DNA from 3 places in the Streptomyces sp. NPDC051218 genome. Region 1 is predicted to be linked to each of the others. Evidence: riboswitches for the same ligand, from Rfam matches in the RefSeq annotation. Region 1 holds a riboswitch; each other region holds the start of a gene.
The links. Region 1 has a riboswitch for cobalamin ahead of ACIBCK_RS24665 (energy-coupling factor ABC transporter permease). Riboswitches for the same ligand answer to the same signal wherever they lie in the genome.
Positions count from the first base shown of each region.

Region 1 (3,264 bases):
CCGGGCACGCTGTTCATCGACTGTTCGACCATCGACGTCGCCGACGCGCGGGCCGCCCACGCGGCCGCCACCGCGGCCGGGATGCGAGCGTTGGACGCCCCCGTCTCCGGGGGAGTGGTGGGCGCCGAGGCAGGCACCCTCACCTTCATGGCGGGCGGCGGCGGAACCGAGTTCGCCGAGGCCGAACCGCTCCTGACGGGCATGGGCAGCAAGGCGGTGCACTGTGGCGGTCCGGGCGCCGGTCAGGCGGCGAAGATCTGCAACAACATGATCCTGGGCGTCTCGATGATCGCGGTGAGTGAGGCGTTCGTCCTCGGGGAGAGCCTCGGCCTCTCCCACCAGGCCCTGTTCGACGTGGCCTCCACGGCGTCGGGGCAGTGCTGGGCCCTGAGCGTCAACTGCCCGGTGCCGGGCCCCGTTCCGGCCAGCCCCGCGAACCGCGACTACCGCCCCGGATTCGCGGCCCCGCTGATGGCCAAGGACCTCGGCCTGGCGGCCAACGCCCTGCGGGCGGCGGGCATCCATGCCGAACTAGGCCTGAAGGCGGCGGAGTTGTACGCCGCCTATGCCGAAGGGGCTGGAGCGGACCAGGACTTCTCCGGGATCGTCACCACCATCGGCCAACACGCCGCACGAGACGGGGAGGACAGCGCATGACCAGGACCACGACCACGGAACCGTACGAGACGATCCGCGTGGAACGAAAGGGCCGCACCGCGCTGCTCACGCTCGACCGGCCCAAGGCGCTCAACGCGCTCAACCTCCAGGTGATGAACGAGATCGTCGCCGCGACAGAGGCCCTGGACCGGGACCCCGACATCGGCTGCGTCGTCCTCACCGGATCGGCGAAGGCGTTCGCGGCCGGCGCCGACATCAAGGAGATGCGGCCCCGGAGCTACCTGGACATGTACCTCAGCGACTGGTTCGCGGCCTGGGACCGGCTCGGGGCGCTGCGTACGCCGACGGTCGCGGCCGTGTCCGGCTACGCGCTCGGCGGCGGCTGCGAGCTGGCGATGCTGTGCGACATCCTGCTGGCCGCCGACACCGCCGTGTTCGGGCAGCCCGAGATCAAGCTGGGTGTCATCCCGGGCATCGGCGGCTCGCAGCGGCTGACCCGCGCGGTGGGGAAGGCTAAGGCCATGGAGATGTGCCTGACCGGGCGCACGATGGATGCCGCTGAGGCCGAGCGGGCCGGGCTCGTCTCCCGGGTGGTGCCCGCCGGTGAACTCGTCACCGAGGCGCTCGCCGTCGCGGAGAGCGTCGCGGAGAGCGTCGCGGGGATGTCCCTGCCCGTCGCGATGATGGCGAAGGAAGCGGTGTCCCGCGCCTTCGAGACGACCCTCGCGGAGGGTGTCCGTTTCGAACGCCGTCTGTTCCACGCCGTGTTCGCGACCGAGGACCAGAAGGAGGGGATGGCCGCCTTCATCGAGAAGCGGCCTCCCGGGTTCACGCACTCCTGAGGGGCGCTGACCAGGGGCGTACGCCCCTGGTCGTGTGCGCTCGCGTGTGCCACAGGTGAGGCGGTCCCGCAAGTTGTCAGTTGGCTCGATCGCGCACTAAGGTCGCCACGCCTTGGTGCTCGGGAAATCCGGTGTGATGCCGGTGCGGCCCTCGCCACTGTGATCGGGAAGTCCGGCTCCAGCCCTCGCGGCAGCCACTGGGTACTCGCGTACCCGGGAAGGCGGAGTCCGGTCGGTACGACCCGTCAGCCAGGAGACCGGCCAAGGCGCGTTGTCCATCCACGAGGTGCTGGAGAGGGTCTGCTTAGCCATGCACATAGCCGAGGGTTTCCTCCCGCCGGCGCACGCGATCGCCTGGGGCGTAGCGTCCGCGCCGTTCGTCGTCCACGGAGTCCGCTCCCTCACCCGTGAGGTCAAGGAACACCCGGAGAGCACACTGCTCCTGGGCGCCTCGGGAGCCTTCACCTTTGTCCTTTCCGCGCTGAAGATCCCATCCGTCACGGGCAGTTGTTCGCACCCGACGGGGACCGGGCTCGGCGCGATCCTGTTCCGGCCGCCGATCATGACGGTGCTCGGCACCATCACCCTTCTGTTCCAGGCGCTGCTGCTCGCCCACGGCGGGCTCACCACGCTCGGCGCCAACGTCTTCTCCATGGCGATCATCGGGCCCTGGGCCGGATACGCCGTCTACCGCCTCCTGAAGCGGTACGACGTGCCGCTCATGGTCGCCGTGTTCTTCGGCGCGTTCGTCGCGGACCTGTCCACGTACTGCGTGACCAGCGTCCAGCTCGCCATGGCCTTCCCCGACCCCGGCAGCGGATTCATCGGCGCGCTCGGCAAGTTCGGCGGCATCTTCGCCGTCACGCAGATCCCCCTCGCGGTCAGCGAAGGACTGCTCACCGTCATCGTGATGCGGCTGCTCGTGCAGTCCAGCAAGGGGGAGCTCACGCGGCTCGGCGTACTGCTCCAGGGCAAGCGGCAGGCCGATACGACGAAGACGGCCGGTACGACGAAGACGGGCGATACCACGGAGACGGCCGAGACGGCCGAGACGACCAAGACGACGGAGACGGGGGCCAGCGCCTGATGAGCCGGAACGCGAAGATCAACACTCTGCTCCTCCTCATCGTCGCCGCGCTCGCGGTGCTGCCGTTGGCGCTCGGCCTCGGGGACGACGAGAAGGAGCCGTTCGCCGGGGCCGACGCCCAGGCCGAGACCGCGATCACCGAGATCAAGCCGGACTACGAGCCCTGGTTCTCGCCGCTGTACGAACCCCCGTCCGGGGAGGTCGAGTCGGCGCTCTTCGCGCTTCAAGCGGCGCTGGGAGCGGGCGTCCTCGCGTACTACTTCGGTCTGCGCAAGGGACGCCGCCAGGGCGCGGAGATCGCGCGCGCCGAGGGGGCCGGCACGGAGAAGGCCGCCACCGATAAGGCCGCCGACGCGGAGAGCGGCCGGGCCGAGACCGAGCAGGTCTGACCCCGCGTGCTGCCCATCGACGCGGCGGCGCACAGCAGCCGCTGGCGCCGCCGCCACCCCGTGGACAAAGCCGTGCTGGGGCTCGGCCTCACCGTCCTCGCGGTCTCCCTGCCGCCCTGGCCGGGCGCCGCCCTGGTGCTCGTCGCCGCGCTCGCCGTGCTGCTCGGGCCCGCCGGTGTGCCGCCGCGCAAACTGTGGCGCGCCTACCGCGTACCGCTCGGCTTCTGCGTCACCGGCGCCCTGACCCTGCTCGTCCAACTCGGCGGTCCTGGAGGGTCCTTCACGCTCGCCGAGGGTGGGCCCGCACGGGCGGGCGGACTCCTCCTGC
Region 1 is NZ_JBITEU010000008.1:251,273-254,536, reverse strand. It holds gene mmsB (3-hydroxyisobutyrate dehydrogenase) at 1-657, shown strand, start outside; gene ACIBCK_RS24670 (enoyl-CoA hydratase) at 654-1,460, shown strand; cobalamin riboswitch at 1,557-1,741, shown strand; gene ACIBCK_RS24665 (energy-coupling factor ABC transporter permease) at 1,771-2,547, shown strand; gene ACIBCK_RS24660 (energy-coupling factor ABC transporter substrate-binding protein) at 2,547-2,936, shown strand; gene cbiQ (cobalt ECF transporter T component CbiQ) at 2,943-3,264, shown strand, end outside.

Region 2 (3,264 bases), on a different contig from region 1:
CCGCGGAACTGGCCGGCGAGCTGGTGACGCCGGGCGCGGAGGTGATGGGGCGCCGCGCCGCCGACGTACGGGAGCTGCTGTGCGAGCAGGGCAGTTGGGAGGAGCGGTTCGCCTCCCTGTCCGGCTACTTGAGGCAGCGCGCGGCCACCGAGGCGTCCGGCGGCTCCGTACGCCCCGAGGTCGCGGAGGCATGGGCCTGGCTCGCCCGGCATCGCGGTGTCGGCACCCTGCGCGGCCTCTCCCGGCACGTCGCGCTCAGCGAACGCCGCCTCACCACGCTCTTCCGCGCCGAGACGGGCCTGAGCCCCAAACAGGCGGGCCGCCTGATGCGCTTCCAGCGCGCACGCAACGCCGTCGTACGCCCGGTCGCGACGGGCGGCGCCCCCGACCTGGCCCGCGTCGCCGCGGACTGCGGGTACTACGACCACTCCCACCTGGTGCGGGACTTCCAGCAGTACACCGGGGTGAGCCCCAGCGGCTGGCTGGCCGAAGAGTGCCGGAATATCCAAGCCGGGAGCCATGGCGGGGGCGAAGGGTAGGGGGCATGAACACCACCGAGAAGCAGAACCAGCAGCCGCAGTCCGCTACCGCGCCCGCATCCGCCGGGCGCGCTCCCAGCGTCTGGCCGTCCCTCCAGGCCCATGACGCCCCCGCCCTGATCGACTTCCTGGTCGGCACGGTCGGCTTCCTGCGCACCGCCGTATACGAGGACGGCGACCGCGTGGCCCACGCCGAGCTCGACTGGCCCGAGGGCGGCGCGATCATGCTCGGCTCGTACGACGAGAAGTCCCAGGAGTGGTGCCTGAAGCCCGGCACCTTCGGCGCGTACGTCGTCACCGACCACGTCGACGACCTCTACCGGCGGCTCACCGCGGCAGGGGTCGAGATCATCCGTGAGATCGAGGACCAGCCGTACGGCAGCAGGGAGTTCGCGATCGCCGACCCCGAGGGCAACAAGTGGTCCTTCGGCACCTACCGCGGCTCGCCGAGGCCCGGGACGGCGGCCTGACCTGGCGGGACGGCAGCCGTTCTGACCTCGCGTGACGGCAGCCGTCCTGACCTCGCGTGATAGCTTGCGAGCGCCAGTCAACCCACACCAGGGCCAGGGAATCCGGTGCGAATCCGGAACTGACGCGCAGCGGTGAGGGGGAACGGGCGGGGCCACGGCCACTGGGCGTCCACGGACGCCTGGGAAGGCGCCCCGCCCGGCCGATCCCCGAGTCCGAAGACCTGCTGGCACCTCCGCCCGCACACCGGGCGGCGGAGGTGACGAAGCAGGCCAGGCTCCGCGTATGAGCCGTGAGACTCAAGGGATCTCGTGTCCTCAACAGCCCGTCGTGTCCGTGTGCCCGTCCGTATGTCTGCCCGTGTGTCCGCCCGCGTGTCCGTCCTCCTCGTCACGGCCGCCGCCGTCACGCTGACCTCGTGCGCGGGCGGCTCCACGGCCACCTCCACCGCGGACGGGAAGGCCGACGGCTACCCACTGACCCTCACCTCCTGCGGCAAGAAGGCGGAGATCAAGGCGCCGCCGCGGCGGGCGGTCTCCCTCGACCAGGGCTCCACGGAGATCCTGCTCTCGCTCGGCCTCGCGGACCGCATGGTGGGCACGGGCACCTGGACCGACCCGGTTCTGAAGGGCCTGGAGAAGGACAACGCGAAGGTCGAGCGGCTCGCCGACAGCTACCCCTCCTTCGAGAAGGTCCTCGCCAAGGAACCGGACTTCGTCACCGCCTCCTTCCAGGCGACGGTCAGCAAGGGCGGCGTCGCCGACCGCGCCAAGTTCGCCGAACTCGGCGTACCTGCCTACGTCTCGCCCTCGGACTGCGCCGGCAAGGACAACAGCGGCGACGGCGACGGCCGCCGCGTCAAGACGCTCACCATGGACACGGTGTACGGCGAAGTCCGTGACCTGGCAAGGGCGTTCGGCGTCGAGAAGCGTGGGGAGCGGCTGGTCGCGGACCTCAAGGGCCGGGTGGCGAAGGCGAGCGGGGCGATCAAGAAGGCCGAGGCGTCCGACACGACACTCCTCTACTGGTTCGCCAACTCCGACTCGCCCTACATCGCGGGCTGTTGCGGAGCCCCGGGCGTCATCACCCGAGAACTCGGCGTGCGGAACGTCTTCGACGACACCCACGAGGAGTGGCCCCAGATCAACTGGGAGACGGTGGCGGACCGCGACCCGGACGTCCTGGTCATCGGCGACCTCACCCGCAAGTCGCAGACGGCCGAGAGCGCGAAGAAGAAGATCGAGTTCCTGGAGTCCAACCCGGTCACCAAGAACCTGACCGCCGTGAAGAAGAAGCGCTATGTGCTGCTGAGCGGCCAGGCCATGAACCCGACGATCCGCACGGTGGACGGCGTGGAGCAAGTCGCGGACGCGTTGCGTGAGTTCGGGCTCGCCAAGTGAGGAAAGCCGCCCCGGGCGGCATACGTTCCGCCCTGCTCTGGACGGCGGGCCTCGCCGCCCTCGCCCTGTCCGTCGCGGTGGCCGTCACCATCGGCCCCGCCGACATCTCCGTACCGGACGTGTGGTCGGCGGTCGCGGCTCACCTCGGCTGGGGAGAGGCGCGGCTCACGCCCATCAGGGACGGCATCGTGTGGAACCTGCGCATGCCGCGCACGCTCCTCGCCGCGGTCTGCGGCGCGGGCCTCGCGGTCTGTGGAACGGTCCTTCAGTCCCTCCTGCGCAACCCGCTCGCCGACCCCTTCGTGCTGGGCGTCTCCTCGGGGGCGTCCACGGGCGCGGTCGCGATCGTCGTCCTGGGGGTCGGCGGGGGAGTGGTGTCGGTTTCGGTGGGCGCCTTCGCCGGGGCCGTCGTCTCGTTCGCGCTGGTCCTGCTGCTGAGCCACAGCCTGGGCGCAAGCGCGGACAGAGTGGTGCTCTCGGGCGTGGCGGCGATGCAGCTCTTCTCCGCCCTCACCTCCTTCGTCATCCTGACCTCGGGCGACGCGGAGACGACGCGAAGTGTCCTGTTCTGGCTGCTTGGTTCGCTGAGCGGAGTGGGCTGGACGGACGTCTGGCTGTGCGCGGCGGTGCTCTTCGTGGCGCTGGCGATCTGCCTGACGCAGGCCCGCACCCTGGACGCGTTCGCCTTCGGCCAGGACGCGGCGGCGACGCTGGGCGTATACGTGGCCCGGGTCCGGCTGCTCCTCCTCTCCACCACCGCCCTGCTGACGGCGGTCCTGGTCAGCAGCGCGGGAGCCATCGGCTTCGTGGGCCTGGTCCTGCCGCACGCGGCCCGCGCCCTCGTGGGCGCCGGGCAC
Region 2 is NZ_JBITEU010000001.1:507,631-510,894, reverse strand. It holds gene ACIBCK_RS02380 (helix-turn-helix domain-containing protein) at 1-539, shown strand, start outside; gene ACIBCK_RS02375 (VOC family protein) at 545-1,009, shown strand; cobalamin riboswitch at 1,067-1,253, shown strand; gene ACIBCK_RS02370 (ABC transporter substrate-binding protein) at 1,358-2,407, shown strand; gene ACIBCK_RS02365 (FecCD family ABC transporter permease) at 2,404-3,264, shown strand, end outside.
Region 2: linked by a shared signal. The riboswitch ahead of ACIBCK_RS02370 (ABC transporter substrate-binding protein) and the one ahead of ACIBCK_RS24665 (energy-coupling factor ABC transporter permease) in region 1 are both predicted to bind cobalamin.

Region 3 (3,264 bases), on a different contig from region 1:
AGCCTGGAGGACGGTGCCGATGACTGCGAGCCCGGCGCCGACGGCTGCGCCGAGCAGGACCCTGGGCAGCCGCACGTCCAGCACGATGGTGCGGAACGGGGAAGGTTCCGCACCTCCCGTCAGGATCTCCAGGACGTCGGCGGTGGGGATGCGGACGGAGCCCAGGGCCAGGCCCGCTACGACCGCTGCCGCGAGGGCTGCGCAGAGCGCCGCGATGACTGTCGCGTAGCCCACTCGTCTGCGGGTTCGTGTGGCCCTGGCGGGGCTTTCCCCAATCCCGCCCCTTCCCGGCTGTGACATTTGCGGCCCTGCCGCGTGGGGGGCTCCGCCCCGGACCCCGGACTGGTTGCCGTCCATCACCGGCTCCGCCGAGTTCGTCCTCAAACGCCGGACGGGCTGAAATGCCCGGCGGACGGGCTGGATTCTGCCCTTCACAGCTGATCCGCCAGCTTCCCCACCGCCGCCGGGGCCCGTACCCCCACCACCGTGTCCGACAGCGGCAGTACCGCGAAGCGCTTGTGCTTGATGGCGGGGACGTCCGCCAGGACCGGGTCGTCGAGGAGGCGCTTCTTCTTCTGGGCGACCGTCGTGCCGCCGTAGTCGAGGATCACGATCACCTCGGGCTTGCGGTCGACCACCGACTCCCAGGACGCGTCGCCAAAGGACTTGTCCAGGTCGGCGAAGACGTTGCGGCCGCCCGCACGTTCGATGATGTCGTTGCCGATGCCACGGCCGCCCGCCGTGAACGCCGTCTTGTCGCCGCTGTCATAGACGAAGACGGGGACGGGCTTCGACTTCGCCTCCGTCTGCGCCAGTTCGCGCTTCGCCGCGGCCACCCACTTCTCCGCCCGCGCCCGCACCCCGAACGTGCTGCCGACCTCGCGGACCTCCCTGTAGACGTCGTCCATCGAGACGGGCTTCTTGGCGCAGCCCTCTACGTTCAGGCGGCTCTCCACGCCGGACTTCGCCAGGGCCCCGCGGCTGCGGCCCTCGCCCGCGAGGAAGGCGGACGCGTAGCCGCCGTAGACGAAGTCGGGGTTCGCGGCCAGGAGTTTCTCGTACGAGGGGTACTCCTTGGCGAGGACGGGGGTGTCCGCGTAGGCCTTCGCGTACTTCGGCAGGACCTTGTCGTCCAGGTACGCCGTGCCCGCGATGCGGTCCTTGAGGCCCAGCTCCAGCATCACTTCCGTGACGTGCTGGTTCATCGTGACGGCGCGCTTCGGCGGTGCTTCGTACGTCGTCTTCACACCGCAGTTCGTGACCGTGTACGGGAAGCCTGGGGCCTTGGACTCCGGCTTCGAGCCGGTGCCGTCGGAGGACGAGCACGCGGCGAGCGGGGCCAGCAGGGCCGCGGCAAGCAGCAGACGTATGGGGCGGGACATGGCTGAGCTGCCTCCTCCAGGGGATTTCCGCGTCCCCTGCGTCGTGGGAGAAGAAGGCGGCAGGTCAGTTCCTGACTGCCCCACCCGCGAAGGGTGGGGTCACAGTGGCGGGACCGTGCCGGATTCGCACCGGCTTCCTGGGTCCTGCCGCCTCAAAGGTGAAGCTCAGTATGCCTGGAGGATCAGTACGCCTGGACGACCTTCACCTCTTCCTCGGTGACCTCGCCGTCCACGATCCGGTAGGAGCGGAACTGGAAGTCGCCCGCGTCGTCGGTGTCGGCCGTGGAGACCAGGACGTAGTGGGCGCCCGGCTCGTTGGCGTACGTGATGTCGGTGCGCGAGGGGTAGGCCTCGGTCGCCGTGTGCGAGTGGTAGACGATCACCGGCTCCTCGTCGCGGTCGTCCATCTCGCGGTAGAGCTTGAGGAGGTCGCCCGAGTCGAACTCGTAGAACGTGGGCGAACGCGCCGCGTTCAGCATCGGGATGAAGCGCTCGGGGCGGCCGGTTCCCTCCGGGCCCGCGACCACACCGCAGGCCTCGTCGGGGTGGTCCTTGCGCGCGTGCGCGACGATCTGGTCGTGGAGGGCCTGGGTCAGGGTCAGCATGGCAGCCAGGATAAGCAGAAGGGCCGGACCGTACCGAAGAGTGGTACGGACCGGCCCACATGCTGGGATCGAGCGGGGATGACCTGGCGGTCAGGACTTGATCGCGTCCTGCTTGTCGGCCTCGCCGCCACCCGTCGACTGCGTGTCGTTGCGCTTCTGCATGACCAGGTAGCCGACGCCGAGGATCAGCGCCCACACCGGAGCGGCGTAGAGCGAGATCCGCGCGTCCTTGTCGATGCCCATCATGACGATGACCATCGCGATGAAGGCGAGCGCGAACCAGCTCGTGTACGGAGCTCCCGGCGCACGGAAGGTGGACATCGGCAGCTCGCCGCGGTCGGCCTTGCGGCGGTACTTGATCTGACAGATCAGGATCATGATCCAGGCCCACATGCCGGAGATGGTCGCGAAGGAGACGACGTAGTTGAACGCCTCGCCCGGCCACTGGTAGTTGATCCAGACGCCGACCAGCATCAGGGACGCGGAGAAGGTGGTGCCGACCAGCGGAAGGCCGTTCTTCGTCAGCTTGGTGAAGAACTTCGGGCCCTGGCCGTTGAGCGCGAGGTCGCGCAGCATGCGGCCGGTGGAGTACATGCCCGAGTTGCAGGAGGACAGCGCGGCCGTCAGGACGACGAAGTTGACGATCGCGGCCCCGATGCCGAGGCCCATCTCCTGGAAGGCCGCCACGAACGGCGAGACGCCCGGCTGGAACGACGTCCACGGCACGACCGAGAGGATCATGACGAGCGCACCGACGTAGAAGACGGCGATGCGCCACGGCACGGTGTTGATGGCCTTGGGCAGGACGGTCTTCGGGTCCTTGGACTCGCCCGCGGTGACGCCGACCAGCTCGACGGCGAGGAAGGCGAACATCACGATCTGCAGCGTCATCAGCGTGGAGCCGATGCCGTTCGGGAAGAAGCCGCCCTGGTCCCACAGGTGGGAGACGGACGCGGTGTCCCCGGCGTCGGAGAAGCCGATGGTGAGGATGCCGGCGCAGATGAGGATCATGCCGATGATCGCGGTGACCTTGACCATCGAGAACCAGAACTCGAGCTCACCGAAGAGCTTCACGGAGATCAGGTTGGCGCCGTACAGGATGACCGTGAAGATCAGCGCGTAGGCCCATTGTGGAATGGCGTCGTGTGTCCAGTACTGCATGTACTGGGCCGCTGCCGTGACTTCCGTGATGCCGGTGACGACCCAGAAGAGCCAGTACGTCCAGCCGGTCACGTACCCGAAGAACGGGCCGATGAATTCACGCGCGTACTCCGAGA
Region 3 is NZ_JBITEU010000001.1:1,270,168-1,273,431, forward strand. It holds gene ACIBCK_RS05740 (FecCD family ABC transporter permease) at 1-300, opposite strand, end outside; gene ACIBCK_RS05745 (ABC transporter substrate-binding protein) at 432-1,382, opposite strand; cobalamin riboswitch at 1,427-1,575, opposite strand; gene ACIBCK_RS05750 (Mov34/MPN/PAD-1 family protein) at 1,565-1,987, opposite strand; gene ACIBCK_RS05755 (amino acid permease) at 2,078-3,264, opposite strand, start outside.
Region 3: linked by a shared signal. The riboswitch ahead of ACIBCK_RS05745 (ABC transporter substrate-binding protein) and the one ahead of ACIBCK_RS24665 (energy-coupling factor ABC transporter permease) in region 1 are both predicted to bind cobalamin.